DNA from 2 places in the Terribacillus aidingensis genome. Region 2 is predicted to be linked to the other one. Evidence: a T-box and tRNA genes for the amino acid it is inferred to sense, from the RefSeq annotation. Region 2 holds a T-box; the other holds one or more tRNA genes.
What was found. The T-box of region 2 lies ahead of alaS (alanine--tRNA ligase). A T-box ahead of a tRNA ligase gene usually reads a tRNA of that ligase, here a tRNA-Ala.

Region 1 (15,764 bases), 1.7 Mb from region 2:
TCAGTAGATCATGGAACAGCATTTGATATAGCTGGAAAGAATATTGCAGATGAACGCAGCATGCTTGCAGCTCTACAGACTGCAGCCGATTTAGCTCCGAAACAATCAATTACTAGGTAATAGTTGAGCGGCAAGATGTATTACATGCTAGTGCAAACGATGCATCTTCCGCTGTTCTCTTAAAAGCATAAGATGGTGAATTGATTCAAAATAAGCGCTATACGATGCACCTTAGAGGATTGATAGCTTGCTATTTATTGTAAGCGCTATCAAATTAGGGGGTAAAAGCGATGAATAAGAACTTGAAGGAAAGTGAAGCACCTGTCAAGGAAATGAAAGAAGCACCGTCTGCATTACCTAAAACATTTATGGAATACATGCGAAGTCTGGGACCGGGCCTTGTACTGGCGATGACTTTCCTTGGTACTGGGGATTTGGTCAGTTCTACAGTCTCGGGTGCGAACTACGGGTATGCGCTTTTATGGACATTGGTCGTCGCGCTGGCTGCTCGTTATTTCATGGTTTCAGCGGTAGCGAAGTATAAATTGCAGAACCGTCATGGAGATACTTCGATTCTGCAAGGATTTCAGAGAGTGTGGCGCGGGTTCCCTTTACTTCTGGGTGTTGCAATCTTGTTCCTTGGAATAGTCATTCAGATGAGCTTCCTCCGAGCATGTGCTGTTGCACTTTATAATTTGTTTGGGGGATTCGGCGGTGAGACTTGGGGTGTCTTCCTCTTCAGTTTAGTGGTTGTCGGACTTACGTTCCTATTATTGATCAATCCAAACCAATATAGGTTATTGGAAATGCTGGCTCGCTTTGCTTCTGTAGCCATCATTGCTGCGTTCGTTTTTGCCCTGTTCCGAATCGGTTCATTTGATGTCATCGGGTTCTTGAAGGGACTGACATTCGATATGCCGCCAAACCAAGGGCCATTCAATGCCATATTCATCGCAGTTGCTACTATAGGAGCGATTGGCGGGTCAGCTGTAAATCTGCTGTATCCTTATTTCATGGATGATAAAGGCTGGGATAAACCGAAATACCGGAAGATACAGCAATTGGACCTAATTACGGGAATGCTGCCACTCTTGGTAATCAATGTGCTTTTCTGGGTAGTAGCTGCGGAAGTATTCTATGGAACCGGCATACCAGTCAGCAATGAAAATGACTTGGCGCTTATGATGGAATTGGCTGTTGGTCCAGCTGGTCCGACGATGCTTTGGGTCTGTCTGTTCCTAGCGGCTTTTACAAGTTTTCCGGCTCAAGCTCGCGGCTTCACTTTGCTGATGCTTAATGGCTTTCATCTATCCGCAAAGAAGGATTATAAAAAAACAGATGAAGATCCCAAATTCCGCTACTTATCCATTGGTCTATTTCTTTTGCTTCCTATTCTTATATCGATCCCTGGAGCGCCGGACTTGGTACTGCTGAATGTATTCGGCACTAGTGTCATCACTGCTTTGATCCTTCCGCCTATTGTCGTTGGATTGGTATTGATGACAAGCAGCCGGAAATATATGATGGATGGTTACAAAAATAGATGGTGGGAGACAGGAATCTTAGTAATTATTGCTGCTATCGGTATTTGGTCGACGGTGGAAATCATTCGTAATTTTGTCGATCAGATAAGTAAATTCATATAGAAAAAAGAATCCGGTATTTACCGGATTCTTTTTTTTATATGTCATAAGTCTTGTGAAGGATATGAATAAGAGGGTTAAAAGTCCTTTTAATAGATAAGTTAGCTGCTGAAGTGGGGAATACGATAAAAGGGGTATTTATATGTATATATTTCCCATATACTCGCGTTTAAGTTCTCTTCTGAGGGTTAGAGTTATAATAGATGAGATTAAAAAGAGCTTAGTTTCGCAGCTTTCGTATAAAAGATAAACATGAAAGTGTACTGTATTAGCTAAATATAAATCTTTTGAACTGAGTACAAGGTTTTGATTGTACGATTGATTAATTATTAAATCTTAAATTAACAGAAAATTATTACTATTATCCCGCAGGAAATCCCATCATCTACGCATATGCTCCTCTTTTCTCCCGACACTCTTCCCGTAACCGACAGAATCTCGTAATCTATCTATAACATCTGAGCGATATTACATAATCTGTCATTTAACAGGCGGAGGTGGATAAGGTTAACGGGCAGGACCAAATCAGGGAAAAGGAGAATGAGAAGATGCAAAAACGAATGGCAAAATGGCTCAGTATTCTGGCGGTCGGTGTTTTTCTCTTGTCCTTGCTTTCTCCTACAGCTTCACGAGCACAGTCTTCTGAGCGAACTTCTGTAAAAGCGAGTGAGGGTGTAGCAGCGAAGGTGGACAAGGATGTTACGTCGCAGTTCAAAGCGGATGAGCAGGTGACGTATCTAGTTAAGTTAAAGGAACAGGCGGATACGAAGAAGGCTGCAGAGATTGCTGTCGAGAAGGCGAAGAAGCAGTCTGCGAGTTTGTCTGCCAAGGAAGAGAAGCGCATCCAAAACTCAGCTGTTGTCAGCGATTTGCGGGTGACTGCAGATGCTTCTCAAGCAATTTTGCTTGATTACTTGAAGCAGGCAAAGGACAAGGGCGTTGTAAAGGATTATGACTCTTACTATATCGTCAATGCATTAAAGGTAACCAGCTCCAAAGAGGTGATGGAGGAGATTGCTGCTTCTGAGGAAGTGGAGAAAATCCTGCCAAACAGAGAGCGTAAAATTCTCGAGCCTGCAAAAGCAGAAGAAAAGCAGGTTGCCGCTTTGGCTGAGGAAGTCGAAGCTTGGGGCGTAGAAAGGGTCGGAGCACCTGCGGTATGGCAGGAAACTGGCTTGGATGGAACGGGTGTCGTTATCGGCGGATTGGATACTGGTGTGCAGTATGATCATCCTGCACTATTGGATAAATACCGCGGCTATGACCCAGCTGATCCGGATAATGTTTCCCATGAATTCAACTGGTATGATGCGGTCGATGGGGAAGCAGTACCGTATGATGACTTGGATCACGGTACACATACAATCGGTACAGCTGTCGGTGCAGAACCTGATGGCTCTCAGGATATTGGGGTTGCACCAGGTGCAAAATGGATTGCGGTAAAAGCTTTCCATCCTGATACCGGACAGGGGCAAACAACGGATGCCATCTTGCTCGATGCGGCTGAATGGATGCTTGCACCAAAGGATGAAGAAGGCAATCCGCATCCGGAGCAGGCGCCAGATATCGTCAATAACTCTTGGGGCGGCGGTCCAGGATTGGATGAATGGTATAGGGATGTTGTCCAAACCTGGCGAAATGCTGGTATCGTCCCAGTATTCTCCGCTGGTAATGACGGGGACGGAGACGCAACAGTGTCAGCACCTTCCAATTATCCAGAGTCGATCTCAGTCGCTGCGACGGATAGTGAAGATGGATTGGCCAGTTTCTCCTCTCGAGGCCCTTCGCCTTATGAAGGAGAAATCAAGCCGGATATTGCTGCTCCTGGGGTGAGCGTCTACTCCTCGGTAAGCGGCAGTGAGTATAGTGCCTCTTTCAGCGGCACCTCAATGGCAGCTCCGCATATAAGCGGTGTCATTGCTTTGCTTCTGCAGGCAGACAGCTCGCTGACAGTCGATGAGATCGAAACGATCTTGTACGATACAGCTGATCGCCAGACGAGCAGTGAGTATCCAGATGAAATCAATGAAGGATTCGGCCACGGTATTGTGAATGCATACTTGGCTGTATCCACGATTGCGACTGGTGTCGGAGAAATCAATGGTAACGTCTATCAGGATGGCGAGGACGAAGAACCTGCTGTCATTACACATGAAGCAGTGTCAGAAGTGTATCAGGGTGTTGCCACGCCACTCACAGCAGAAGTAACAGATAACATCAGCGCAGACACGGTAACGCTTCAATACAAAAAGGATGAGGGAGAATGGCAATCTGTTGAGGCAGCGCTTGTAGAAGGAAATGCAGCAAGCGGTACGTTTCAAGCGGTGCTGCCAGCGGAAGCGACAACAGGTGACTCACTCGCATATAAATTTGTCGTGACCGACTTTGGCGGCAATACAACAGAGACGGATACGTACGAAGTGGAGCTCATTGCACCACTGACAGTTGGCTATAGCCAGGACTTTGAAGAGGAGCCATCTGGCTGGACATCATTTGGTGATCAGAACTCCTGGGAGTGGGGAGCCCCAGCTGACGGCCCTGAGGCAGCAGCTTCTGGCGAGAATGTATACGGAACAGGTGCTTATCCAAACAATGCAGATGCGACTTTGCTAGCTCCGCCGGTAGCAGTGCCAGAGGATGGAGAAGCGTATTTGCAGTTCCAAACATGGTTCGACTTGGAAAGCCGTTATGATTATGGCCATGTGGTCGTTTCGACGGACAAGGAGAGCTGGGAGCAGGTAGGCACGTACAATGGAGCAAATGGAGCTTGGTCTGCTGAACAAATCGATTTGGGTGACTTTGCCGGACAAACGGTTTACGTAGGTTTCCATCTGGAGACGGACGGAAGCATCAGCAAACAAGGCTGGTATATCGATGATGTAGCCATTTCGGATTCCTCTAACACCTCTGCCTCGATTATGAAAGATACAAAGAAGGTGAAAGAGGACGCAAAGCAGACAAAGGATAGTGCAAAGAGTAAGAAGAAGGTAGATGCGAAGAAGCTTGCTCCAACACCGATCAAAAATGTACAAGGTCCAACGCTGCCGGATGGAAAAGCAGATCCATCTGATATCAGCCCAGCTGCTTTACCGGTTGATGCAACAGTGACAGTACAAGAAACGGGCCGGAGCGTACAGACGGATCCAGCAGATGGCAGCTATCGCTTGCTGCAGGCTGCAGGTGATGTGACATTGGAGGCTTCCGCATACGGCTTCCACTCCAGCACAGCACCAGTAACCGTAACAGAGGGATCTGCCGTTACACAGAATTTCACGCTGGACCCTATTGCGGAAGGAACAGTTTCAGGCACTGTGACGAATTCCCAAACAGGTGAACCGATTGCTGGTGCCAACGTATATGTAGTCGAGGATGCGGCCATACAACCAGTACAAACCGATGAGAGCGGGGCGTATACGCTGACTGCTTATGAAGGAACGTACACACTTAAAATCACGGCACCATCCTTCAAAGGAGCAGAATTCGAAGTCACGGTGAATGCGGATGAAGCGACAGAACAAAACGTTGAGCTGGAGCCATTCATCGGATTTGCAGGAGAGATCGGCTATGATGATGGAACTGCTGAGAATGCACATGCCTTCTATGATGGCGGAAATGGCTGGGCAGTTAAATTCACGCTGGCGGAAGGGCAATCTTCAGCACAGGTGACAGGCGGATTATTCCGTTTCTGGGATGAAAGCTTCCCGACACCAGGAGGCACGAACTTTGCAGTTGAAATCTATGATGATTCCGGTGAAGACGGTGCACCAGGTAAGAAGCTCGCCGGACCAATTACTGGGGAAGCACTCCGGAATGGAGAATGGACTCAGGTTGATTTGGCGGGAGAAGGCGTTGTAGTAGATTCTGATTTCTATATTCTTTATGTCCAAACAGATCCGAATCCGAATACTCCTGCATTGGCGACGGATGAAGACGGAGAATTCTCCGGCCGCAGCTGGCAGAACGTAGGTGGGGAATGGAGCCCTGTGCCGGAAGAGGACGGGAACTACATGATTCGTGCTCTTGTTGATTACGAAGCACAATCTCCAGTCATCACGTCGCCTGCACCAGACACAGTCACGAAAGAAGACAGTGTGACAGTGGAAGGGACAGCCGCACCTGGCGGGACAGTAGAGATCAGTAATAACGGTGAGGCTGCTGTGTCAGTAGAAGCATCGGATGAAGGAGCTTTTGCAGCGGAAGTAGAGCTGACAGAAGGGGAAAACAGTCTGACAGCCGTCACAAAACTGGAAAATGGCAGCACAGCCCCATCTGAACCAGTGACGATAATCCGGGATCAAACGGCACCGGAATTAACGATTACAGCACCGGTAGATGGTTCCAAGACAAATAAAGAGACGGTAACTGTTACAGGGACAGCATCAGATGATTATTTGAACAAGCTGACAATCAATGGTGCGAAAACAGATGTAAATGAAGACGGGACTTTCTCCAAACGTATCCTATTGGATGAGGGCGTCAATGAAATTAAAGTAGTCGCGACAGATGAGGCAGGAAATAAAGCAAGGAAAGTTATCGAGCTGGAAGCAGACTACACTGCGCCTGTACTGGGAAATGTGAAGCCAGATCAGGATGCAGAAGTGCAGCCTGGTGAAACAGTTGTGATCTCCTTCGAATCAGAGCCTGGTCTAGAGGATGCGACCTTCTACTTGAAGGCACCGCTGACCAATTTCCGGACATCATCCCAAGCTACAGAGCTGCCGATGAGGGAAACCGAAGATGGCCTTTATGTAGGCTACTGGACAGCAACGTCATCTGCGAAACTAGATGGAGCGGATGTGGTCGTGAAAGCAACAGATGCATTCGGGAATGAGACGGAAGCAACTGCAGCTGGAAAGGTATTTGTGGAATAACGAAGAAGAGGCTTCTCCGAATTATTGGAGAGGCCCTTCTTTTTATCGTTAATCATCGATACGACATCGCTTTTAAGCTTTCGGACACAAGATTGAGGAATAGCTTCATGAAAGAATATGGAAGACGGAACTGGCGCAAAGGGTATGTACCATTAGGATTAACCCTTGTCTAGTTTAATTCACTAATAATAATTAGGCTTACACTTTCCTTAATATAAAGAAGAAAGCTTTATCTGGAAATTGTTCTTTTATATCCATAATACCTAAAAGCGTGTTTGCATCAACTTTTCTAAAAACATCTATTATCCCTTTATTGTCGTAGATCATTGCTGAGGTAACTTTCCCTCTATGTTTTACTTTTCGTAACCTTGCTTTACTCTTATTTGTTTTTAGGATAGGTCGTAATATTGTCATAGATGAGGGGAGGATTTTCTTGGGAATGTTATGCAAGCTTTGCAAAAGAAAATTGATAGGAAGCAAATTTGGATTAATAGTATAGAGAACCTCATTACTTTTTTTGAAAACTAAAGGGTGGACATGTTCTTCATCGATAAATTCTTTTCCGTACCAACCTGATGCTGTTAAAAGTCCCTCCAGTGGGTGTCCAGTTACGATTTCTTCTCCTTTCCACATCCCAATCATTTCTTCTGGCTCAACAATATCCAGCTGATCATAAAAAGCAAGGGCATCTTCTTGTGATGTACCATTACGTAATATTACGTTTAGGAGATCGATATTCTCCATCTGTCCAACTCCTTTGTGATAAAGATATTTCAAGACCAATCTAATAGTATCATAGGATTTATTCTGGACATGCTGCAGTGACAACTAATGCTAAAGATATAAGAAGAAGGACCCGTCAGTGACGGGTCCTTCTTTTATATACCGATTGAGATATATTTTGTTTCCAGATAAGGCTCAATTCCTTCGATTCCGCCTTCGCGGCCGACGCCGCTTTCCTTCATACCGCCAAATGGAGCTTGAACGGCAGATGGACCGCCGTCATTCCAGCCGACAATACCATATTTCAGGTTCTCGGCAATATACAGTCCGCGGCGATAGTTTTCTGTGAAGAAGTATGCCGCCAAGCCATATGGTGTATCATTTGCCAGACGAATCGCTTCATCGATTTCTGTATAAGTGGTAATCGGAGCAACTGGCCCGAATGTTTCCTCATGCATGATGTCCATGTCATCCGTTACGTGATCAAGAACAGTCGGATTGACGAAGAAGTAGCCTTTGTCGGCATCTGCATTATACGTGCCGCCAGTAAGGACTTTAGCGCCTTTGGACTTTGCATCATCAATTTGAGCCACAATTTTATCAAAGCCTTTCTTATTGATGACAGGGCCGATTGCTACACCTTCTTCTGTACCAAGACCTACCTTCATTTCGGATACAGCTTTAGTGAAGGCTGTTGTAAATTCGTCTTTTATGGATTCGTGGACGAGCAGTCTATTGGCACAAACACATGTCTGTCCCGCGTTCCGGAATTTTGATGCCAGGGCATGCTTCACAGCACGGTCAATATCTGCAAACTCATCAACAATAAGCGGAGCATGTCCGCCGAGCTCCATGGATACATGCTTGACACTATCGGCGCTCTGTTTCATGAGCAGTTTGCCGACAGGAGTAGAGCCGGTAAAGGAAATCTTCCGGATATGAGGGTGCTCGGTGAAGATTTTCCCTACCATCTCGCCATCAGCATTTACATATTGGATAACGTCTTCCGGAATTCCGACTTCATGAGCCATTTCGACTAACCGTATGGCTGTCAGCGGTGTATCTGGTGCGGGTTTGATAATGAATGTACAGCCCGCAGCTAATGCTGGAGCAGCTTTTCTTGTAATCATTGCTGCTGGGAAATTCCAAGGTGTGATTGCGGCTACTGGACCGACTGCTTCCCGAGTTACCAGCAAACGCTTATCGGTAGTGGAGGCAGGGATGGTACGGCCGTATACACGTTTTGCTTCTTCTGCAAACCATTCGATATAGCCAGCTGCATATAATACTTCACCTTCTGACTCTTTTAGCGGCTTGCCGTTTTCTTCTGTCATCAATGCAGCAAGCTCTGCTTTGTTTTCTATCATCTTGTCATGCCAAGCGCGGAGGAGCTTACTGCGTTCCGTTGCAGAAGTTCGGGACCAGGAAGGGAAGGCTTGATTGATTTTTTCTATTTTCTCGTTTATTGCTTCTTCTGAATCGATTGTTACTCTTTTGATCAATTCACCGGTGGCTGGATTCGTTACATCGAATGTTTCAGTCATGTCGAACGCCCCTTTTCTTGTTTATTTCATAGTAAAAGCATAACAAGGATTTTTTCTATCAGACAAAAAAATGCTCACAATTTTTGATGTTCATGTTTATATTCCTGTTTTGAGAGGAAAATATGCAAGAAGAACAGAAGTGATAAAAATAGCTATAAACGTTGATGTAACGGGGTTTTTGGCAAGAGAGAAGGGGTGTAATCTACTGATTAATTATCTGAATTAAAAGAAATTAAGAAAGTGGGTTTACAAAGCCTTGCATTCCTGTATATAATAACTCTTGTCAGTTTCGAGTTACGAAAAACGTAACGATGAAAAACAGACATCCTGGCCCGTTGGTCAAGCGGTTAAGACACCGCCCTTTCACGGCGGTAACACGGGTTCGAATCCCGTACGGGTCATCAAGTTTTTGGAGGATTAGCTCAGCTGGGAGAGCATCTGCCTTACAAGCAGAGGGTCGGCGGTTCGAGCCCGTCATCCTCCACCACTTGCTTAAAAAAGTAATTAAAAAGTGTTGACAAGTTGTTTGGATAATGATATGATATCATTCGTGACGTTCGAGTCAATGAATTAAATAACTTGCCGGTCTAGCTCAATTGGTAGAGCAACTGACTTGTAATCAGTAGGTTGGGGGTTCAAGTCCTCTGGCCGGCACCACTTATGCTGGAGGGATAGCGAAGTTGGCCAAACGCGGCGGACTGTAAATCCGCTCCCATCGGGTTCGTAGGTTCGAGTCCTACTCCCTCCACCATTTATTGGGCTATAGCCAAGCGGTAAGGCAACGGGTTTTGGTCCCGTGATCGTTGGTTCGAATCCAGCTAGCCCAGCCATTTACTTCTTTTCAATAGAATGTTTTTGAGCCATTAGCTCAGTTGGTAGAGCATCTGACTTTTAATCAGAGGGTCGAAGGTTCGAGTCCTTCATGGCTCACTTTATAGATCAGTTCCAGTAACTGTTTCTATTACGCGGGTGTGGTGGAATTGGCAGACACGCTAGACTTAGGATCTAGTGCTTCGGCGTGGGGGTTCAAGTCCCTCCACCCGCATCATCATTACTATACTGCTGAGCGGAAGTAGTTCAGTGGTAGAACACCACCTTGCCAAGGTGGGGGTCGCGGGTTCAAATCCCGTCTTCCGCTCCATATGGGGCCTTAGCTCAGCTGGGAGAGCGCCTGCCTTGCACGCAGGAGGTCAGCGGTTCGATCCCGCTAGGCTCCACTCATATGAAAAATCGTCCATCTGGGCGGTTTTTTTTTTCATTTTTCAGGCATAGGAGTAAATCTCCTATGCCTTTTTGTTTATTCTTAAGCCAATCGGGAAACAGTTTAGATAAAAGTCTTTTGGTAGGAGGATACGAATGGAGGATAGATCTACATATAAACGCAGGAATATCTTTTCTGGATTTATGTTCGGTGTTGGTCTGGTTGCATTCATCGATGAAGCTGTGTTTCATCAGCTTTTGCATTGGCATCATTTTTACGATTTGTCTTCTACGACTTTGGGGCTTGTATCGGATGGTTTCTTTCATGCGCTGAGCTGGTTTGCGACGGTTGGAGGATTGTTCCTTTTTGCTGATCTTCGCAGACGCAGAGGTCTTATTCCACTTAGATGGAGTGGTGCTGTTTTGGTGGGAAGTGGTGTCTTCCAGCTGTATGATGGCCTGATTCAGCATAAGTTGTTCCGCATTCACCAGATTCGTTATGGAGTCGATATCTTCTATTATGACTTGGTTTGGAACATAATCGCTGTCCTGTTGATAGCAGCGGGTATTTGGTGTATCCGTCTTTCGAGGGGGAAAGAGCATGTACGTTGAAAGATTAGCTCTGATTATAGCCTCCTGCTGTATACTGTCTTATCTGCTGGCAATGAAGTATTCTGCGAAGCGCTTCAAAACCTGGCCGCTGCGCAAGCTTGTGTTATTTGTAAGCGGCATTGTAATCGGCCTTCAGGCTGTTGCAGGGCCAATAGCAATGCATGCGCACCATAGCTTTGTCTATCATATGATTGGGCATTTGCTGCTCGGGATGCTTGGACCCTTGCTGCTCATCTTATCGCAGCCTGTAACCTTGCTCCTGCGCGCGCTTTCGCAATCGGGAGCAAGGTCAGTCTCTCGTGTTTTTCGCAGCAGATATGCACGTTTCCTCATTCATCCGATCACTGCAGCCGTACTGAATATCGGAGGTCTATGGCTTCTCTATACAACGCACCTATTCCATCTCATGCATGAATCAGCCTTGGTTTCGATGCTGGTCCATCTGCATGTATTTGCTGCGGGTTATTTATTCACGCTGGCTATGTTGTATACAGATCCCGTCCCATACCGGAAGAGCTATCTTTACCGGGTGATCGTATTTGTCTTTGCCCTTGCAGGACACGGCATACTGTCGAAGTATTTGTACGCGAATCCGCCTATGGGCATAGCTCCTGCTGATGCGCGGCAGGGAGCAATGTTAATGTACTATGGCGGTGATCTGATCGATCTCACTATAATCGTCATTTTGTGCTGGCAATGGTATCAAGCGGCTGCGCCTAAAACTTCATTATCTGCTGCAAAAGCTGCCGAGTAAGGCAGCTTTTTTGATGATTGCTGCTATTTTTGGTAAAAATACCGCTGTAACCGATTTACAAAGTGTCAAGACACCTGTAAACTTAATGTGTCACATAATACTTTTCGCAGAGGTGCTGGAATGGAACGAACAGTAGCAGGTCATAAAACAACTAAACCGATTTCAGAACGAAAGCTGCTCGGGATTGTCGGAACAGGCTGGTTGTTTGATGCAATGGATGTTGGTATTTTATCTTTTATTATTACGGCGCTGACATTGGATTGGGGATTATCATCCCAGCAAGCGGGCTGGATTGGCAGTATCAATAGCATCGGAATGGCTGTTGGGGCATTTGTTTTCGGAATTATGGCGGACCGTGTAGGCCGGCGGACGGTCTTTATGATCACGATTTTGATTTTCTCCATAGCGAGCGGATTATCCGCTTTGGCAGCTTCTTACTTTATTTTCGTTGTGCTGCGCTTCTTTATCGGTGCAGGACTCGGCGGGGAGCTGCCGGTTGCATCTACATTAGTGTCGGAGTCTGTAGCACCAGAGAGACGAGGGCGCATGGTCGTGCTGCTGGAGAGCTTCTGGGCTGTCGGCTGGCTGCTTGCGGCAATTATCTCTTACTTCGTCATCCCGGATTACGGCTGGAGAGTTGCTCTCTTGCTGACAGCTATACCTGCGTTATTCGCAGTCTTTCTCCGTAAGAATCTGCCGGATTCACCGTCTTATACGAAGCTGAAACAAAAAACTTCTGTCATGTCGGGTATCCGTCAATTGCTGGCGAAAGGATTTGCTAAACGAAGCCTGATGCTCTGGATTGTTTGGTTCTGCATTATGCTCAGCTACTATGGCATGTTTCTGTGGTTGCCGAGTGTGATGGTAGAAAAGGGATTCGATATGGTGCGAAGCTTCGAGTACGTCTTAATCATGACACTCGCCCAGCTGCCAGGTTACTTCTCTGCTGCTTGGCTGATTGAGAAGGTAGGAAGGAAGCCGATACTTATCATTTATCTGGTAGGTACGGCTATCAGCGCAGTGCTGTTCGGTAATGCGGAGTCAGCAGGCATGCTGCTGACAGCGGGCATGCTGCTTTCGTTCTTCAATCTGGGAGCTTACGGTATTTTATACGCTTATACCCCTGAGCAGTATCCTACTGCTATCCGTGCAACAGGCTCGGGGATCGCAGCAACTGCCGGGAGGATCGGTGGAATCCTGGGGCCATTGCTGATTGGATATCGAGGCGCGTTAGGTATATCTGTCAGCACTGTTTTCCTTCTATTCTGTGTAACAGTTCTCGTTGCTGCAGCGGCAGTTTGGCTCCTTGGAGAAGAAACGAAGGGTAAGACGCTTGCTTGATGCGTTCTTACACTCCTGTATGGTAAAGTAGAGCGAGAGTAAGAAGGAGGGGTAACGCTTTGTTTACCATACAAGATTATACGGAGGCAGTGAGTGTCACCTTGGAGAAGCATTCGGAGGATGTAATAAACGAATTGAAGCAGATTTTCCAGCTGCCTTTCCTCCCGGAAGTGGAGAAAATTGCTTTTCGTATGTTCAAGGAGCCGATGGCTTTTGAGCTGACGATCATGTATTATGCACTCGATGCAGATGGTAATGAACGCTATTATGATGAAATGGGCGATAAATACGCTGGCGGAAGTGAAGAAGTGGCAGAGGAGATTCCGTACTTCCAGCTGCCGGATACGGCTAGTGATGCATTCGAAGCTTTCCGTGAACTGCAGGAGGACGCTGTTGAAAAAGCGGATGAACAGGTGATGATTGCCTGGTTTGCTGACTGCTACAAGCGAGCAGGCGGGGATGCTTTCCCGCTTGAGGCGAGTGTCGGTTTTCATAACGATGTGAAAGCTTACTTCCTTAAACAAGGTGCTTGGGCAGAAGATCGCCATTAATAGAAAGTGCGTACCTCGTGTACGTGCTTTTTTTATGCAAAAAAAAAATTAACAGCTTCCCTTACAGGCTGTTAATTGGCACTACATGTTTTTTCTCTGCTTTTCATATTCATTCAATAGATCATCCAGCTGTACGCTTGCTGTGACAACTGCTTCGGATGTAAGTGGCATGCGGCGTGAAAGGTTTAGCATATGATTGCGCGTCTGTTCGATTTTTTCCAAAAGATTGTCTAATGTAACCATTTTGACCTCCAGAATCTGATATACTATTTGCTGATAAGATTACCCTTTGCTCTTTTATTTAAAACGTCATTTTTTTAAAAAAATATAAAAAACAAGAAAAAACTGTTGCTGGCCCACTTTAAGGTTTGAAATAAGATATTTTTTTGGGAAAGTGAAACCTTTTCGGAACGTCATTCGTTATCAAGAAGCCGCAGTTAGGCGGGAGGATTTTCATGGAGAACATCATAAAATATCATATAAAAAACGTCAAGAAGGGTGATCATGCGGCCTTCGAGGAAATTGTTTCCTTTTATCAGAACAAGGTGTACCATATCGTATACCGAATGGTCGGAGACAGCCACGAAGCGCAGGATATCGCCCAAGAGGCATTTATCCGTGCTTACACCAACATCCATTCTTTTGACGAGAACCGGAAATTCTCCACATGGCTTTACCGGATCGCAACGAATTTGAGCATCGATCGTCTGCGGAAGAAAAAGCCTGATTTTCATCTGGATGCCGAGGTGAAGGGAACAGAGGGGTTGGATATGTATTCCCAGCTGGCGGCCGATCAGGCACTGCCTGAGGAAGAAGTCGAAAGCATGGAGCTTCAAAGTTATATCCACAAGGAAATATTGTCCCTTCCGCCAAAGTACCGCAGTGTTATCGTATTGCGGTTCCTGGATGATTTATCATTAGCGGAGATCGGCGAAATCCTGGACCTGCCGCTCGGGACAGTGAAGACGCGTATCCACCGTGGCAGAGAGCTACTACGGAAAAAACTGCGCCACGTATAAAGGGGGGTAACACATGAATTGCGAAGAAAGCCTTGCGCTTATGCATCTGTATCTGGATGGAGACGCTTCGGAGGAAGAAGCACAGCAGCTTCGGGAGCACCTGAAGACCTGCCCAGATTGTAATCAGCATTACCGTGAGCTCAAACAGACGGAAAGCCTGCTTAGCGGCGCTGCCTATGAGTTGAGTGCACCGGCCGGCTTCACCGCCAGTGTCATGGCGAACTTGCCGAAAGAAAAGAAGCGCGTCGGATATATGAGGTGGTTCCGTACGCACCCTGTCATCACAGCTGCTGCAGTATTCTTCCTATTCATGTTCACAAGCGGATTATCTGCTTGGAATAGTGATAGCAGTGTAAGTGTATCGAAGCAAGAGGGTTTGATAGTAGAGAATGATCTCGTCATTGTACCGGAGGGCGTCACAGTCAAGGGGGACCTGGTTGTCGAAAACGGTGATTTGGATATAAGGGGTCAGGTGGATGGCGATGTCACCATCATCAATGGCGACCTCGTCGAAGATCCTGGTGCTAATGTGAATATGGCTTCTGTTGATAATATATCAGGTGAATATCAGGAAATTGACCGGATATTCGGCTGGGCTTGGTATCATATAAAAGAATTAGTTACATTTTAATGTTAGAGTGGAGCTGCTTGTAAGAGGGCTCTCTTTTTTTTACCTTTATATCATTGGCAGTACAAGCCTGTATTACGTTAAGATAACAGGGGACAGTAAGGTTAAATTACTCCCTCTGTTGGTAAGCGACTGTTAAAGGGGAACTGTGCTATAATGTACGAAGAAATTCGAGCTATTCATATATAAAAGGACGTGTATCCATGTTTGGGGGATTAAGTGAACTTTCTATATTATCCATACTGCGGATTATCGTGGACATTGCAGCAGTATGGTTCATTTTCTACAAAGTCTTAATGCTCATAAGGGGAACGAAAGCGATTCAGCTGCTGAAGGGGATCTTCATCGTTGTTATAATCGCTTTCTTGAGCAGTGAGCAGATACTCGACTTCCCGATGCTCGCCTTCCTGAGCTCGCAGGCGATTACGTGGGGATTCGTGGCCATCGTCGTTTTGTTCCAGCCGGAGATCAGGCGTGCTTTGGAGCAGCTCGGACGAGGCAGCTTCTTCTCCCGGAACGTGCGATCGGAGGAAGAACAAACGAATAAGAACATAGAAGCGATTGTAAAGTCCTGTAATTACATGGCGAAGCGGCGAATCGGTGCGCTGATCACGATTGAACGCGAGACAGGTATGGGAGATTATATCGAGACAGGAATTCCGGTGAATGGTCACCTGACATTCGAACTGCTCACGAATATTTTCGTCCCGAATACGCCATTGCATGACGGAGCTGTCATTCTGAAAGAAAACCAGATTGCAGCGGCTGCCTGCTACCTGCCGCTATCGGAGAGTCCGTTCATTTCCAAGGAACTTGGGACGCGTCACCGGGCGGCTATGGGGATCAGTGAAGTGACAGATGCACTGACAATCATCGTT
Region 2 (15,764 bases):
CTTTACTTGTTCTGACCACTTCCATCATTCTTCTAGCTGTCGTCTGGTATGCACCAGCGTCCGTTTCGGAGGAACAGGAAGGCTTCTATTTTTATACCTTTGTATTTTTACTTGTAACGGGGGTATCAGGTGCTTTTGTAACAGGGGATTTGTTCAACCTGTTCGTATTCTTTGAAGTCCTGCTGATGGCATCTTATGCCTTGATTACACATGGAGGAAAGAAAGTACAGCTGCGTGAATCTATCAAGTACGTCCTGATCAATTTGTTTTCTTCCATGTTATTTGTTACCGCTGTTTCCTACATATATGCTGTGCTGGGTACAGTGAATATGGCGCAGCTGGCTGAACGGGCAGCTGCCTCTGATCAGCCAGGCATAATCACGACGGTTGCCATACTGCTGTTCTTTGTCTTTGCGACCAAGGGTGCTGCATTTCCGCTCTATTACTGGATGCCGCACTCCTACATCGTTCCAAACCCAGTCGTGTCAGCTTTATTTGGAGCACTTTTAACGAAGGTCGGTGTGTATTCCCTCATCCGTACATTTACGCTCATCTTCCATCAGCAGCCTGAAATAATGGATCAGCTGTTCATATGGGTCGGAAATCTGACTATGCTGCTCGGCGTAATTGGGGCCTTGGCATCCCGTAATATCAAATTGATTGTTGCTTATAATATCATTCCTGCTATCGGGTTCATGCTGGTTGGAATCGGGATTTTCAATCATGATGGTCTGAGCGGAAGCATCTATTATTTGCTGCAGGATATGATTATAAAGGCAGCGCTATTCCTGCTGGCTGGTACGATTGCAGCAGCCGCCGGCACCTCGGACATCAATAAAATGGGCGGAATGATCCGTTCACACCCTGTCCTTGGCTGGATGTTCTTCCTTGCCGGTCTTGTACTCGCAGGTGTTCCGCCATTCAGCGGGTTCATCGGAAAGCTGCTTTTGGTAAGAGGTGCCTTCGAAAAAGGCGAAACAGTTACTGTTGTCATTATGCTTCTCACGAGCTTACTTATATTGCTTTCGATCGTTAGAGCTTTTATCTCCATTTTCTGGGGGGAAGGCGAAGCAAAAACAAAACAAACACGTCACAGTACACGTCGGCTATTGCCAGCTGGATTTTTGATGCTATTCACTGTATTCCTAGGTGTTGGAGCAGAAGCAATTCTGCCGACCGTTCAGCTGATTGCCGACTATCTGCTTCATCCACAGGAATATATCGATCTCGTATTGAAGGGGGGACGTTAGATGGCTTTTCAAGTCTGTATAAACCTATTGATTGCCTTCATGTGGATGTTCCTCGGAGAGTCATATAGTATTGCCGGATTCGTAACAGGTTACATCGTTGGTATCGCCTTATTATTCCTGCTGCGCCGCTTCCTTAAAGGTCCGTTCTATTTATGGCGAGGATACAAGATTTTGGTCCTGGCGCTGATTTTTATCAAAGAGCTGATCCTTTCTAATTTCGAAATCACAAAACTTGTCTATGCAAGGCGCCTAGATATAAACCCCGGTATCTTTACACTCGAGACAGAACTAAAAACAGATTGGGAAATTACCTTATTAGCAACTCTGATTACACTAACTCCCGGAACTGTCACCATGGCCGTTTCACCTGATAAAAAGGAGCTCTATATCCATGCCATGGATATCGTTGACATGAAAGACGCTGTGCATGCCATCAAAAATAGCTTTGAGAAGCACATCATGGAGGTGACACGATGAGCGCACTGCAAAATAATTTTGCTGATATTATTCAGATAGTCTCTATCATTTGCCTGATAGCTCTAAGTGTCTCTATCCTCTTATTAATCATTCGTGTAATGAAAGGACCGACAAATGCTGACCGTGCAGTCGCTTTGGATGCCATAGGTGTAAATATAATGGCTTTCGCTTCCTTGCTTGCTATCATCCTAATTACACCTAACTTCAATGATATCGTATTGTTGATCGGAATCCTGCTATTTATAGGAACAGTAGCAATTGCAATCTATTTGGAAAAGGGTGATTTAATTGATACAGAAGACGATTGAAATCATCCTGAATATCTTTGTAATCGTATTTCTGTCAGGCGGTACATTTATCATGTTCACGGCATCTGTAGGTATTCTGCGCTTCCCTGATATTTATACAAGGCTTCACGCAGCGAGTAAAGGTTCTACACTGGGTGTTGCCGGAATTCTTATCGGTGCTTTTATCTTCCACTACACCGAGTACGGAATCATAAGCGGAAAATTAATCCTTGGTGTTCTGTTCATCTTTCTCACAGCCCCTGTCGCAAGTCATCTGATATCCAGAGCTGCTCACCTTCGCGGAGCAAAACCATACGGAACGTTGAAGGATCAATACCAGGAAGCAATCGATAGAGAGAAGCGAAGACAAAAACAACAACGAAAATCGAAGTGAATGCCCTTGGGCATTCACTTTTTCTTTTTCTTCTGGACAGACACGTTCAGAGACTCCTTCACATAAAGTGAGTGTATAGGCAATCTTTGAGAGTGTACAGGAGGTGCAATGAAGTGAGTATTATTGGTGCTATCGGACTTCTAGTAAAGGAAGCAATGTTTTTCGTTTCCTATGTAAAGAACCATGCATTCCCTCAGCCTCTCCCACCCGAGGAAGAAGCATTGCATATCGAAAGGATGCAGCAAGGGGATGAAACAAGCCGTAACAAGTTAATTGAACATAACCTGCGTCTGGTTGCTCACATCGTAAAGAAATTCGAAAACACTGGCGAAGATTCGGAGGATCTCATTTCCATCGGTACAATCGGACTGATTAAAGGAATCGAAAGCTATTCGAGTGATAAAGGCACAAAACTCGCTACATACGCAGCTAGGTGTATCGAAAATGAAATCCTTATGCATCTACGGGCCTTGAAGAAGACCAAGAAGGATATTTCCCTGCATGATCCCATAGGTCAGGATAAAGAAGGTAACGAAATCAGCCTTATCGACATTCTCCAAGCAGACAATGAAGATATCATTGAGTATATCCAGTTGAATATGGAAGTCGAGAAGATAAAGGAATATATCGGTATCCTGGATGGACGTGAAAAAGAAGTAATAGTCAGTCGCTATGGACTTAATAACGAAGAAGATATGACACAGCGTGAAATTGCAAAAAAATTAAATATTTCCCGCAGCTACGTTTCCCGCATCGAAAAACGTGCACTGATGAAAATTTTCCATGAATACTACCGACAGCATCGCACATAAAAGCATATGCTATCTGTACCTTACTATTCTGTTAAGAAGGAGGTTACCAATATGTATGCGAACAGCTACTCACCCAGTCATTATCAGCAGCGAACAAGCACCGGCGTGCTTATTGCTGCCTTCCTTGTCCTGCTTATTGTAGGAGGAGCTTATGCTTGGGAGAATATATGGGATTAAAAAACACTCCGGTTTTTACCGGAGTGTTTAGCTTTCTAATTGTTTTTTCCATCTTTCTATTGCAAACCAGATCAGTATGCTTGTAATTACGCATCCGCCAGTCATAGCAAACAGGATATCTGCTTTGTCTGTAGGTGCCAAATAAACATTGATAACCGAACCAATGTATAAATAACTGCCAAGAATCAGAAGCGCCAATGCAAAACGACGATAATCTGCAATCTTGTCAATCAACTGCTGTTGTCTTTTATTCATCTTGTCGCCTCCTCTTCCAATCTAGCAACATTGTAACACAAAAAAAGACAGCAATTACCTGGTAATTGCTGTCATAAGTGTTAGTAGCGTTCAACCATTTTCATGATCAATGTCGCTGCATTGCGAGCAGCTTGGTCAAGGAAAGCATCAAATGATACAGACGATTCCTTGCCTGCAATATCAGACAACGCCCGTACAATGACAAAAGGTGTTCCATAGTGATACGACACCTGAGCCACTGCAGCAGCCTCCATCTCCGCTGCCAGCATAGCTGGGAACTTGTCCCGGACAAATGCTACACGTTCTGGATCAGACATAAAACTATCACCGGTCGCAATAAGACCGATTTCAGCGTTCGTATCAGGGAATTGATCAATAACACTCTTGGCTAGCTGAACCAGCTCCTGATCTGCCTGGAAAGCTGGCGGCATTTGCGGTACTTGACCATAAACATAGTCGAATGCTGTTACGTCCACGTCATGGTGAACGACCGAATCAGAGATGACAATATCCCCTACTTCCAGATTCGAAGCAAATCCGCCCGCTGAACCAGTGTTGATGATTGCTTCCGGTGCATATCGTTCAATCAGCATAGATGCAGCGAGTGCTGCATTCACTTTTCCGATTCCCGATTTAAGCAGGACAACTGGTTTATCAGATAGTGTGCCTTCTGTAATTTCATACCCTGCTACAATGACCTCTTTTTTGTATGCCATTGTTTCTTTCAGTAATGCTACTTCTTCATCCATTGCTCCAATGATCCCGATTGTCATTCTGCCTGCTCCTTTAACTCTTCCTATCGTTTTCTTTCAGTACTTCCACTTTTGTTGCCTGCCAGCCTTTTCCATCCACCCAGCTGGCAAATACACGGAATGTCTCTTCTGAATCAGTTGCAGAGACTGTTGCAATGACATCATTACCGCCATTGCCGTTGTTCTCTACCCACCAAGCTGTCATCGAGGCTGGATCCAATCCAACTGCTCCTCCAACGGCCTGCATCATTTCATTCCAGTCCTGCGTGCCTTTTTCAAAGGTTGTCGTATGAGTCCCGGACTGCTCGGTGCCTACCGGCTCCCAGTCCTTCGAATACGCTTCCTTCACATTATCATCTGAAGGTTCAGCTTCTTTTTTGTCTTCCTTTTCTTTCTCATCGTCATCCTGCTTCTCTTCATCAGCTTTCTCTGTATCTTCGCCATTGCTAGAATCGTTATTGCCTTGGAGTTGTTCTGCGATGGATTTTTGATTCTGTTCGTCAGCTGTTTGATTTTCCATTGCCGGTTTATCATTCAAAACTGCTACGAGCAGCACGACGACTAGGGCGACACCAGCAATTGCCAGGACAACACTAAGCCACTTCCTAGGTTTTCTGCGTCTGTTTCTATTATTCAATCTGGAAAAATCCTGATTATCATCCGCCATGCTCATCCCTCCTCATTGGTCTCTATTATACTATGAACTGAGGCGAAGCCAAAGTCATATTATAAGCTCTTTTTCTTTTGATGATTTTGTTGAAGCATCTCTAATTTTGACATACCGGAAGGATTCTGTGCATATATATCTAACTATATAAATTAGAAAAGCAGGTAGGACTACTTTGATCAGTCATCATGATTCCTGTGGAAGAGGAGGAAGATAAACGTGATGAAAGTGACAAGAATGGATACGAACCTTTGGGGGCACGAATCGTTCGAGTATGTCGGCTACGACAAGGAAGCCGAGACCTTCTCTATCTTCTTACCGGAAGAATGCTGTTTGTCTTTCACTAGTGTGAAAGAACAAGTTGTCTTTTCATTTCTGCTGGCACTCGACAAAGAAAGTTTTATCCTGCAAAAGCTTATACCCTTTTTCCCGTTCGAGAAATCATCTGCAGAGTCAATTCATCAGGCTCAATAATAAAAGCTGCTTCCATATCATTCGGAAGCAGCTTTTGTTTTATGTCTATTCTACTTTAGTAATTTTGACTTGAATGTCGCCACCTGGTGTGGAGACACTTAATTCTTCACCGACTTCATGGCCAATCAGGCTTTTTGCAATCGGAGAATCGTTTGAGATTTTACCTTCGAACGGATCTGCTTCTGCACTTCCGACGATAGTATAGCTTTCTTCTTCCCCGTCAGGCAGTTCGATGAAGGTAACTGTTTTACCCATTCCAACCATATCAGGATTATCTGTATCACTTTCGATAATCACTGCATTGCGGATCATGTTTTCTGTTGTAGCGATTTTGGATTCGACGAATGCTTGCTCGTCTTTTGCCGCATCATATTCGGAGTTCTCGGACAAGTCACCGAAGCCTCGCGCGATTTTAATACGCTCGACAACCTCTTGACGACGAGTTGTTTTTAGATACTCCAACTCCTCCTCAAGCTTCGCCAAACCTTCATTTGTCATGTAATATTGTTTTTCTGTAGCCAATTCAACCACCCCTTGAGCTCTAAAAGATTCTTTCCCTTTGCTTCACTTCTATAGCGTTTTCATGCATATTCCATACTATGGCAGATTCCTGCCGAAAATTCAATACTTATCTGTACGAGTCACGTAGTGCGGCCGGAGAGAATCGTTTCGATCTTCGCAGACATCAAATCGATGGCTACGTGGTTTTCTCCGCCTTCTGGAATGATAATATCTGCATACCGCTTTGTTGGTTCGATGAATTGCAAATGCATCGGACGTACTACATTCACATACTGCTCGATAACTGAATCAATTGTCCGTCCGCGTTCCTTAATATCACGCAGCAAACGGCGGATAATCCGTAGATCTGCATCTGTATCAACGAACACCTTTATATCCATCATATCACGCAGTCGCTCGTCCTCGAGGATCAGTATTCCTTCCAGAATGATAACGTCCTTCGGTTCAACTGGTATTGTCTCTTCAGAACGTGTATGGATCTTGTAATCATAGATCGGCTTCTCTATCGCCTGCTGCTCACCAAGTGCCTGTAAATGCTGCATTAGCAATTCATTATCGAAGGCGAATGGATGATCATAGTTCGTATTGAGACGTTTTTCGAACGGAAGATGAGATTGATCTTTGTAATACGAGTCTTGCTCGATCACTAGAATTGTCTTATCTGTAAACCGTTTGTAGATGGATCTTGTAACAGACGTCTTCCCTGATCCGGATCCTCCTGCAACACCGATAATGATAGGTTTCTTTGCCATTGCTCCTACTCCTCTTCCTACTGCCTCGTTCATTTCTTCTTCACACTGACAGCTACTCCATCGCCTACCGGCAGGATCGTCGTGTGGAACGCTTCATGCTGGAATAACCAGTCGTTATATTTTCGGATCTTCTTTGCGATATTAGCTTTGCGTGGTGTAGCTTCACTATCGTCCGCCACATACCCTTTGAATAGAACATTGTCACTGACAATGACACCTCGCTCACTGAGCATCTCGCTATAAGCTTCGAAGAAACGTTGATATTGCCCTTTGGCTGCATCGATGAAGACAAAATCGTACGGGGCATGCGCTTTTATTTTGTCTTCCAAATCGAATGCATCGCCTTTAAGGATCAAAATATCATCCTGAGCGCCTTGCGCTTGGATATGGGTGACGGCCTGATCGTAACGTACGTCATCACGTTCGACGGTCACGATGCTGACATCTGGTTTCGCGTGACGCATCATTAGAGCTGAATACCCGATTGCTGTCCCGATTTCCAATATTTTGTCTGGCTGATGAAGCCGAATCAGCTGCATCAAAAATTGTATCCCAAGCGGCTCCATTATCGGTACACGGTCTTCTGCAGCAAGCTCCTCCAATTTCTTAGCCCATTCAGGAGAAGACTCCACATACTCCTCCAAGTAACCCATTATTGCTTGTAACATATTAATTCCTCACTTTACCTGCTTACTCATCCAAGTGCATATGCTTCTCAATCAATTCTTCATGTTCATCGAATGTCCGTGCATAATAAATTTCTCCATCGTCCCCGGCGAGGAAATACAAATAATCGGATTCTTCCGGCTGGACCACGGCTTCGAGCGCATTCTCTGAGAAGTTGCTTATCGGGCCGACAGGAAGCCCTTTTATTTGATATGTATTGTAAGGTGAATCCACTTCCAAATCCTTGTAATACACGCGAGATTTATGCTCTCCTAATGCATACAGCACAGTAGGATCCGTCTGCAGCCTCATATCGTCTGCCAGACGGTTATAAAAGATTCCGGCAATCTTTTTCCGCTCATCTTCATTCCTTGCTTCGTTCTCGACAAGCGAAGCGAATGTCAACGCTTCATGCACGCTCAATTCCTTTTGTTTGAATCCATCCAAATATGGTGAAATAATCTGCTGAGACTTATCCAGCATCATATGAACCACCTTATCTACAGTGATGTCATCAGAGGATGTAAAGTTATAAGTAGCCGCAAATAAGTATCCTTCAAGCGGATAACGTATATCTTTATTCAAAATATCCTCCGTCAGAAAATCCGGATATTCACTAATGAGCTGTTTGATATAAGCTTCATCTTTCATCTTATCCAGGAAAGCCTGCTGGTCTATTCCTAATGACCCAGACAGGATTACGCTGATCTCCTCGATATCGGATCCTTCCGGAACTGCAGCAGATGCAGAGGGGGTATTCCCCGCCTCTGGATCGTTCAATTCATCGACGACCTGCTGCATGGACATGGAAGGGGAAAGCTCATAGTTTCCCGCGCGGAAGTTGGCTTCACCAGAAAACTTCACATACAGCCTGAAGATGAAAGCATTTTTAATCAGACCTTGCTCCTCCAGGGATTTACCGATTGAGCTAGCAGTAGCTCCCATAGGAACTTCGACAACCTGTGTTGTATCATTGTCTGAATCGACAGCTTTCATACTGGCATTCACGTAGATAAAGGTTCCGAGTGCACCAATCAATAGAAGTACGATTATTACGGATATGATCATTAAAACTATTTTCCGCACGACGCTTGCTTCCTCCATTCTTCTGTCCCGATTCTGTTGAAAAAGATCATCATTCGAGGCAGTCAAGCTATCTTTCCTCCTTTATCCGCCTTATTATACAACAAACGTCAAGCGGGTCTCCACCCGTCCGACAATTTATGCGGATAAAGCTGCAAGAAAAAATCCTCTCTGCCTTATCGGAAAGAGAGGACTGCCTATTACAAATTAGATGCCGTCTTCCTCATCAGTAAGTGTATTCAGCATTTCTTCGACCATTTCCCATTCTTCCTCTGTGTCGATCTGGAATAATGTCAGATCCTTGTCATCGCCTTTTTCTTCGTAGCGGAAAGCGAACACTTCGACTTCATCGTCCGCATCAGCTTGTTCAGCCGGTACGACCGCAATATATGAGTGTCCTGTTTCATCCACGTCAAAATTGAACAAGACTTCGAATAAATGTTCTTCCCCGTTTTCGTCCGGGATGATGATACGTTCTTTTTCTTCCAATGCCATTTGGCTACACTCCTTATTGTTTCGAATCCAGAAAGCCCTGAAGAATCATGACTGCTGCCATCTTATCGATTACTTTCTTGCGTTTTTTACGGCTGAGGTCGGCTTCAAGCAGTACTCGTTCTGCTGCCATCGTCGTCAGACGCTCGTCCCAAAGCACTGTTTCGATCTTGAATTCCTCATTGATCCATTGGGAGAAGACTTGTGAAGCCTCTCCCCTGGGACCGATTGTACCATTCATGTTCTTCGGCAAGCCAATGACAGCTCTCTGTACACCATGCTGCTGAATGATCTGCTCCAATTCATTCTTTGCTGTTTCAAAATCTGCTTCATTCCAATGTATTGTAGTCAGACCCTGGGCCGTCCAGCCAAGTCCATCGCTGATTGCCACACCGATCGTTTTCGATCCGACATCCAATCCCATCGTCTTTAGTATGTCAGTCATGATTTATTCTGTTCCAAATAAAATTTTACCAGTTGCTCCACAATCTCATCCCGCTCCATGCGGCGGATCAGGTTTCTGGCATCTTTATGCCGGGGAATATAAGCTGGGTCCCCAGACAGCAGATAGCCGACAATCTGATTAATCGGATTGTATCCTTTTTCCCGCAATGCTTCGTATACGGACATTAGTACTTCCCGGACATTCTCGTCCATCGGTTCTTCCGGAAAGTTGAATTTCATCGTTTTATCCATCGAACTCAAGTGAAGCCACCTCGCTTAAATTGCCAGTCTTTTTTTCAGTATATACTTTTCTGTCGGATTTGGAAAATCAAAGCTGCTCTTCGACATAAACTGCCGCATATGCAAGTGCATCCGGAACCTGCTCCGGATTCTTACCGCCAGCCTGCGCCATATCCGGACGGCCGCCACCACCGCCGCCGCAGCGTTTGGCAGTTTCTTTAATCAGGTTACCTGCATGCAGACCGCGTCCGATCAAGTCCTTGGATACACCAGCAGCTAGCTGTACCTTGCCTTCAGCTGTTGCTGCCAGAAGGATAACACCGCTATCAAGCTTTTGTTTCAGATCATCGACCATACCGCGTAGCTGGTTCATATCTGCTACATCCACTTGTTCTGCAAGCACTTTAACACCTTTTACTTCTTTTACTTTATCCAATATGTTGCCAGCTTCGAGCTGGGACAGTTTGCTGCGCAGGCTGTCGCGCTCACGCTGAACTTCCTTAAGATCCGCGAATAACGCTTCAATTCGGGAAGGTACTTGTTCGTTTGATGTTTTTAGTTCTGCTGCAGCTTGTGAAAGAATCTGCTGCTGCTGCTGCGTGAACCGGTAAGCTTCTTTTGAAGTGACTGCCTCGATTCGGCGCGTGCCAGCACCAATACCGCTTTCGGAAACAATCTTGAATAGGCCGATTTGGGACGTGTTTCGAACATGCACACCGCCACATAGCTCCAGGCTGTAATCACCGATTTGAACAACTCGTACAACATCACCGTATTTCTCACCGAACAGCGCCATCGCGCCCATCTCTTTCGCATCGCTTAAGCTTTGATAAGATGTGCTGACAGCAAGCTCATCCCAGATTTTTTCGTTGACGGTTTCCTCTATCTTTTCCAATTCTTCTTTTGTTACCGCATTGAAATGAGAGAAGTCGAATCGAAGACGATCAGGCGCAACTAAAGATCCTGCCTGATTGACATGTGTACCTAATACATCCTTTAGAGCCTGATGCAATAGATGCGTCGCAGTATGGTTCTTTACTACGTGCTGACGTCTGCTTGTATCAACCTTTGCATGGACGATTTCCTTCACTTGAATCTGTCCTTGCTTCACAACTGCTTGATGCAGATTTTGTCCTTTTGGCGCTTTCTTGACTGCTTGTACGAATACTGTCGCTGTCTCCGTCGTCACCCAGCCCTCATCGGCTACTTGCCCGCCGCTTTCTGCGTAGAATGGCGTTTCTTCCAGGATGAAGAAAATTTCGTCTCCCTCAACCGCTACATCAGCAAGCTGCTTATCTTTTACGATCGCAAGGATAGCTGTATCTGTTTCTGTACGATCATAACCGACATAGGTGCTTTCTGCTTCCACTTCCTGCAAAACGCTATCCTGCACGTGCATGCTGTTCACTTTCTGGCGTGCATCACGCGCACGTTCACGCTGCTGCTTCATTTCTTCTTCGAAACCTGCTTCATCGATTGTGAAGCCTTCTTCACTGACATATTCCTCTGTCAGCTCTTTCGGGAAGCCATACGTATCATAGAGACGGAATACTTCGGTTCCAGGGAAGACATTGCTACCTTTCTCCTTTTCTTCTGCTACGATCCGGTTCAGGATAGTCAGACCATCCGCAAGCGTTTCATGGAAACGCTCTTCTTCTGTCTGAATGACTGTCTCGATAAATTCACGTTTTTCGAGTATTTGCGGGTAGAAGGCATCCATGATATCACCAACGACCGGTACTAGCTGTTTCATGAACGGCTTTTCAATACCAATGTTCTTTGCATAGCGTACTGCGCGACGGATCAGACGGCGGAGTACATAGCCGCGGCCTTCGTTGGAAGGAAGCGCGCCATCACTGATAGCGAAGGATACAGTACGGATATGATCGGCAATAACTTTGAATGCCGTATCGTCTGCTGCTGTCTCACCATACGCTTTTGTCGCAAACGTCGCTGTCTTCTCGATGATTGGCATGAAAAGATCTGTTTCGAAGTTCGTTTTCGTATCCTGAATGACACAAACCATACGCTCCAGTCCCATCCCTGTATCGATGTTCTGTTTCGGAAGCGGTGTGTATGTGTGATCCGGATTATGATTGAATTGACTGAATACAAGGTTCCAGATTTCCAGATAGCGCTCGTTTTCACCGCCTGGATAAAGCTCTGGATCAGATGAATCGTTGCCGTATTCTTCTCCGCGATCATAGAAAATCTCAGAGTTCGGACCACTCGGGCCTTCTCCGATGTCCCAGAAGTTTTCTTCTGTACGGATGATTCGCTCTTCCGGCAATTTAACAAGATCACGCCACATTTGATACGCTTCTTCATCTTCCGGATGAACCGTTACAGATAGACGTTCCGGATCAAAACCAATCCACTTTTTATCTGTTAGGAACTCCCATGCCCAAAGGATTGCTTCCTTCTTGAAATAGTCTCCGATCGAGAAGTTTCCAAGCATTTCGAAAAACGTATGATGGCGGGCAGTGAAGCCTACATTCTCAATATCATTTGTACGGATGCTTTTCTGTGCATTCACGATACGCGGATTCTCTGGCACAACTCGCCCATCAAAATATTTCTTCAGCGTTGCAACGCCACTGTTGATCCATAGCAACGAAGGATCTTCTATCGGCACAAGTGAAGCACTTGGCTCGACACTATGTCCTTTCTCCTTGAAGAAATCGAGGAATTTCTGTCTTACTTCAGCAGACGTTAATCTTTCCATAAAAATGCCTCCTTTATTATGTAAACACACAAAAAACTCCCGATCCTGCCATATGCAGGGACGAGAGTATGATCGCGGTACCACCCTGATTATAGACCGGAAAATGGTCTATCACCTTTAGACGCGGATAACGGTGCGCAGCCGATAAGGATTAACTTAGAGCTCCGGTATAGCTTTCCATCACACTTTTATGGAGATTCTTCCAGCCAAGGAATCTCCTCTCTTAATAAAAGGACGTCATGTACTTGTACCTTCATCGCTTTTCGCTATAAATCTAAGCGTTAGTATAGATAAAAAAGCGGATTTTGTCAAACATCCGTCTCCTTTGCTGTATCCAGGCAGGCTTTGATTATCGTCAGACAAGGAACAGCAGCGATCATACCGATTATACCCCCAAGTTCCCCGCCGACAAGTAAAGCAAAAATGATCAGAAGCGGATGGATATGGATGCTTTTTCCGACGATGAAGGGAGAAAGCAGGTTCCCTTCAATCAATTGAATGATAAAAACCATTATTCCAGCAAGGAGAGCCGTTTTCGGGCTGATAGTTATTCCGACGAGTATAGCAGGAACTGCCCCAATGATCGGACCGAAGTATGGGATGATGTTCGTTGCTCCTACCAATAAAGCGAGCACCAAGGAATATGGCAGTTTGATCAGCGTGAATGCAGTCCAAGTCAGAAGACTGACAATGCAGCTCACAAGCAGGACTCCGCGAATATAGTAGCCTAGATTATTATCTATACGCAGCACTAAGCCTTTAACTCTGCTGCGGTAACGGCGTGGCAGAAGCGAGAGACCAGCATTGCCTATTTTATCCGTATCTTTCAGCATATAAAATACGATGACTGGTGTAACGACAAGAAAAATGACTACTTGCGGCAGCTTATTCCATATATGCAAGAGATCTTTTAGAAACCCTTCTGCGCGCTGTTCCAAGCCACGTAAAACAGCGTCCATTTGATCATGCACAGTTTCCGGCAGGAACGCTGTCCGTTCATACATGAATTGCACATAATGATCATAGCGCTGTGTCAATGCCGGCAAATTATGACTGAATTCCTTTACCTGACTGATCAATACCGGGAAGCCTTTGTACAGCAGGAATCCTGTAAGACCAAAAAACAGCGTATATATAACCAAAATGGACAGCCAGCGCGGCAGTCGCCACGACGCAAGAAAATCGATGATCGGATGAAGCAAATAAGCAATCAAACCTGCAATGATGAAAGGCAGGAATAGTCCGCCTAAAAACAGGAGGAACGAACGATAAAATGGGTATAGCTTGATCAGCAGAAAACAAAGCAGCAAGGCGACGACTATCGTCACCATCCAAAGAAGAACACGATAAAGACGGGATGCCTCTTTCATATTACTAGAATGATGCGCCGTCGCATTTCCGTTCTTCATCTGTGAACAAATCATCAAGGGAACTCAACGAGCCATCTTCCTCTACTTGATGCAGGGAGAGCATCTCATCTTTATACGACAATTCAATAAAACAGCCCCAGCAATAATATTGTTCCGGTCCTATCTTTCCGATATCTTTGCTGCTGCAATTCGGACATTTCAACATGTTGGATCACTCCAAATCCTTTTTACATGTTAGAATGTCCAATTATTTCCTTGTATATACTACATGAAATCGTATGGAGAGATATCTTCCTGCTCTGCTTCTGCCTCACGCAGCATCCGATCGATGTCATCCCCCGCTTCGTGGAAGCCACCCAGATGTTCCACGAGGGAAGTATAGCGCTGGTTCGTATCTTCTGTTTGAATTCCTTGCAGAAATGCCTGTTTTTCCCCAACTAGAATCAAAGAACGCTGTGCCCTCGTAATCCCGGTGTACAACAGATTTTTGCGGAGCATTCTGCGATATCCTGGCACGACAGGCAAAATAACGATTGGAAATTCACTGCCCTGGGATTTATGGATCGAGATACAATACGCATGCATCAAATTCGATAAATCCTTGCTTTCGTAGACGACTTCCTTCTCCTCGAATGCAACGACAAGCTGCTCCTTCTGCTCGACATTCTCTTCTTCGCGGAACAAAGCGACAACTTCTCCAATGTCTCCATTGAAGACACCTTCCTCCGGATCATTGACAAGCTGGATGACCTTGTCACCCTTTCGGAAAATAACGTCTTTTGCTGCCATCTCCCGCTTCTCCTTGTCCTTGGGATTGACCAGCTGCTGCAGCTGCTTATTCAATTCATGAATACCTGCCTGCGAACGATACATCGGAGCCAGGAGCTGGACATCACGCATATCCCAGCCTTTTTCGACGGCACGGCCAACAATCTGAGTGATGACATCGACCACTTGATGCTCCCGGCAAGGAATGAAGTTGAAATCCTTGTCCTTTTCCAGTTGTTCTTGTGATAATGTCCCGTTCTTGATAGCATGGGCAATCGTGATGATTTTGGAGCCTTCTTTCTGTCGATACACATCTTTGAGCATCACACACGGTACAGCCTCTGAACGAAGTAAATCCGACAGTACCTGCCCAGGACCAACTGAAGGCAACTGATCTTCATCTCCGACAAGCAGTACTTGCATATCATCCGGAATAGCTTTGAACAATCTGTTTGCCAGCCAAATATCGACCATGGAAAATTCATCGACGATCAGCAGCCTTCCAGCTAGCGGATTATCTTCATCCCGCTCGAATGAGTCGTTACCGTCCCAACCCAACAACCGGTGGATCGTGCTGGCCGGAATATTCGTTGACTCATGCATCCGCTTAGCCGCACGTCCGGTTGGAGCAGTCAAGACGAATGGATAACTCTCATCCTTATCTTTATAGTCCTTTGGATCAAGCGAAAGTTCGTGTATTTCCGCATACGCTTTGATGAATCCTTTGATAACCGTCGTTTTACCTGTTCCAGGTCCCCCGGTCAAGATCATCACCTTCGATTGCAGCGCTTGCTCGATTGCTTCGAACTGTTCTTTCCCGTAACTGATCGTTTCCGCTTCCTCAAGCTTGCCAATTATCTTCAGGAGCTCTGCCTGAACAATTTCCGTCTCAGTAACTTTTTCCGATAAGCGCTGCATATGGCTGCAAAAACCAGTTTCCGCAAAGTAAAGCATCGGATGGTAAACACGATCTTCCTGTTTGACAACCTTTTTCTGTGCATGCAAAACACCAAGCTGTTCTTCGATTTGTTCCGCACTAATACCGAATTGCGCACTGCGCAGGAGGACTGCGGCCTGTTTTAGCACTTCATCATTCGGCAAATAAACATGACCTGCCTGCATGCTGTCTTGCAACACCATCAAGCATGCGGCTTGTA

Region 1: it has a tRNA-Ala gene. The T-box ahead of alaS (alanine--tRNA ligase) is inferred to sense a tRNA for this amino acid. The anticodon was not compared.

The regions. Positions count from the first base shown of each region.
Region 1 covers NZ_CP159996.1:114,511-130,274, forward strand. Annotated here, with positions in the region: gene pdxA (4-hydroxythreonine-4-phosphate dehydrogenase PdxA) at 1-120, shown strand, start outside; gene ABXS78_RS00685 (Nramp family divalent metal transporter) at 291-1,646, shown strand; gene ABXS78_RS00690 (S8 family serine peptidase) at 2,192-6,514, shown strand; gene ABXS78_RS00695 (DUF4334 domain-containing protein) at 6,713-7,258, opposite strand; gene ABXS78_RS00700 (NAD-dependent succinate-semialdehyde dehydrogenase) at 7,393-8,781, opposite strand; tRNA gene ABXS78_RS00705 (tRNA-Glu) at 9,111-9,182, shown strand; tRNA gene ABXS78_RS00710 (tRNA-Val) at 9,193-9,268, shown strand; tRNA gene ABXS78_RS00715 (tRNA-Thr) at 9,363-9,438, shown strand; tRNA gene ABXS78_RS00720 (tRNA-Tyr) at 9,447-9,532, shown strand; tRNA gene ABXS78_RS00725 (tRNA-Gln) at 9,538-9,611, shown strand; tRNA gene ABXS78_RS00730 (tRNA-Lys) at 9,639-9,711, shown strand; tRNA gene ABXS78_RS00735 (tRNA-Leu) at 9,747-9,826, shown strand; tRNA gene ABXS78_RS00740 (tRNA-Gly) at 9,848-9,922, shown strand; tRNA gene ABXS78_RS00745 (tRNA-Ala) at 9,926-9,998, shown strand; gene ABXS78_RS00750 (DUF2243 domain-containing protein) at 10,138-10,593, shown strand; gene ABXS78_RS00755 (cytochrome c oxidase assembly protein) at 10,583-11,347, shown strand; gene ABXS78_RS00760 (MFS transporter) at 11,468-12,688, shown strand; gene ABXS78_RS00765 (hypothetical protein) at 12,748-13,239, shown strand; gene ABXS78_RS00770 (aspartyl-phosphate phosphatase Spo0E family protein) at 13,321-13,482, opposite strand; gene sigW (RNA polymerase sigma factor SigW) at 13,695-14,258, shown strand; gene ABXS78_RS00780 (zf-HC2 domain-containing protein) at 14,272-14,889, shown strand; gene cdaA (diadenylate cyclase CdaA) at 15,090-15,764, shown strand, end outside.
Region 2 covers NZ_CP159996.1:1,990,789-2,006,552, forward strand. Annotated here, with positions in the region: gene ABXS78_RS10555 (Na+/H+ antiporter subunit D) at 1-1,250, shown strand, start outside; gene ABXS78_RS10560 (Na+/H+ antiporter subunit E) at 1,251-1,727, shown strand; gene ABXS78_RS10565 (monovalent cation/H+ antiporter complex subunit F) at 1,724-2,035, shown strand; gene mnhG (monovalent cation/H(+) antiporter subunit G) at 2,016-2,408, shown strand; gene sigK (RNA polymerase sporulation sigma factor SigK) at 2,522-3,220, shown strand; gene ABXS78_RS10580 (hypothetical protein) at 3,272-3,397, shown strand; gene ABXS78_RS10585 (YrhC family protein) at 3,425-3,652, opposite strand; gene mtnN (5'-methylthioadenosine/S-adenosylhomocysteine nucleosidase) at 3,733-4,425, opposite strand; gene ABXS78_RS10595 (YrrS family protein) at 4,439-5,071, opposite strand; gene ABXS78_RS10600 (hypothetical protein) at 5,291-5,545, shown strand; gene greA (transcription elongation factor GreA) at 5,591-6,067, opposite strand; gene udk (uridine kinase) at 6,187-6,819, opposite strand; gene ABXS78_RS10615 (O-methyltransferase) at 6,849-7,487, opposite strand; gene mltG (endolytic transglycosylase MltG) at 7,510-8,637, opposite strand; gene ABXS78_RS10625 (DUF1292 domain-containing protein) at 8,776-9,063, opposite strand; gene ruvX (Holliday junction resolvase RuvX) at 9,077-9,505, opposite strand; gene ABXS78_RS10635 (IreB family regulatory phosphoprotein) at 9,502-9,765, opposite strand; gene alaS (alanine--tRNA ligase) at 9,833-12,469, opposite strand; T-box leader at 12,523-12,735, opposite strand; gene ABXS78_RS10645 (AI-2E family transporter) at 12,778-13,878, opposite strand; gene ABXS78_RS10650 (hypothetical protein) at 13,844-14,044, opposite strand; gene ABXS78_RS10655 (ATP-dependent RecD-like DNA helicase) at 14,104-15,764, opposite strand, start outside.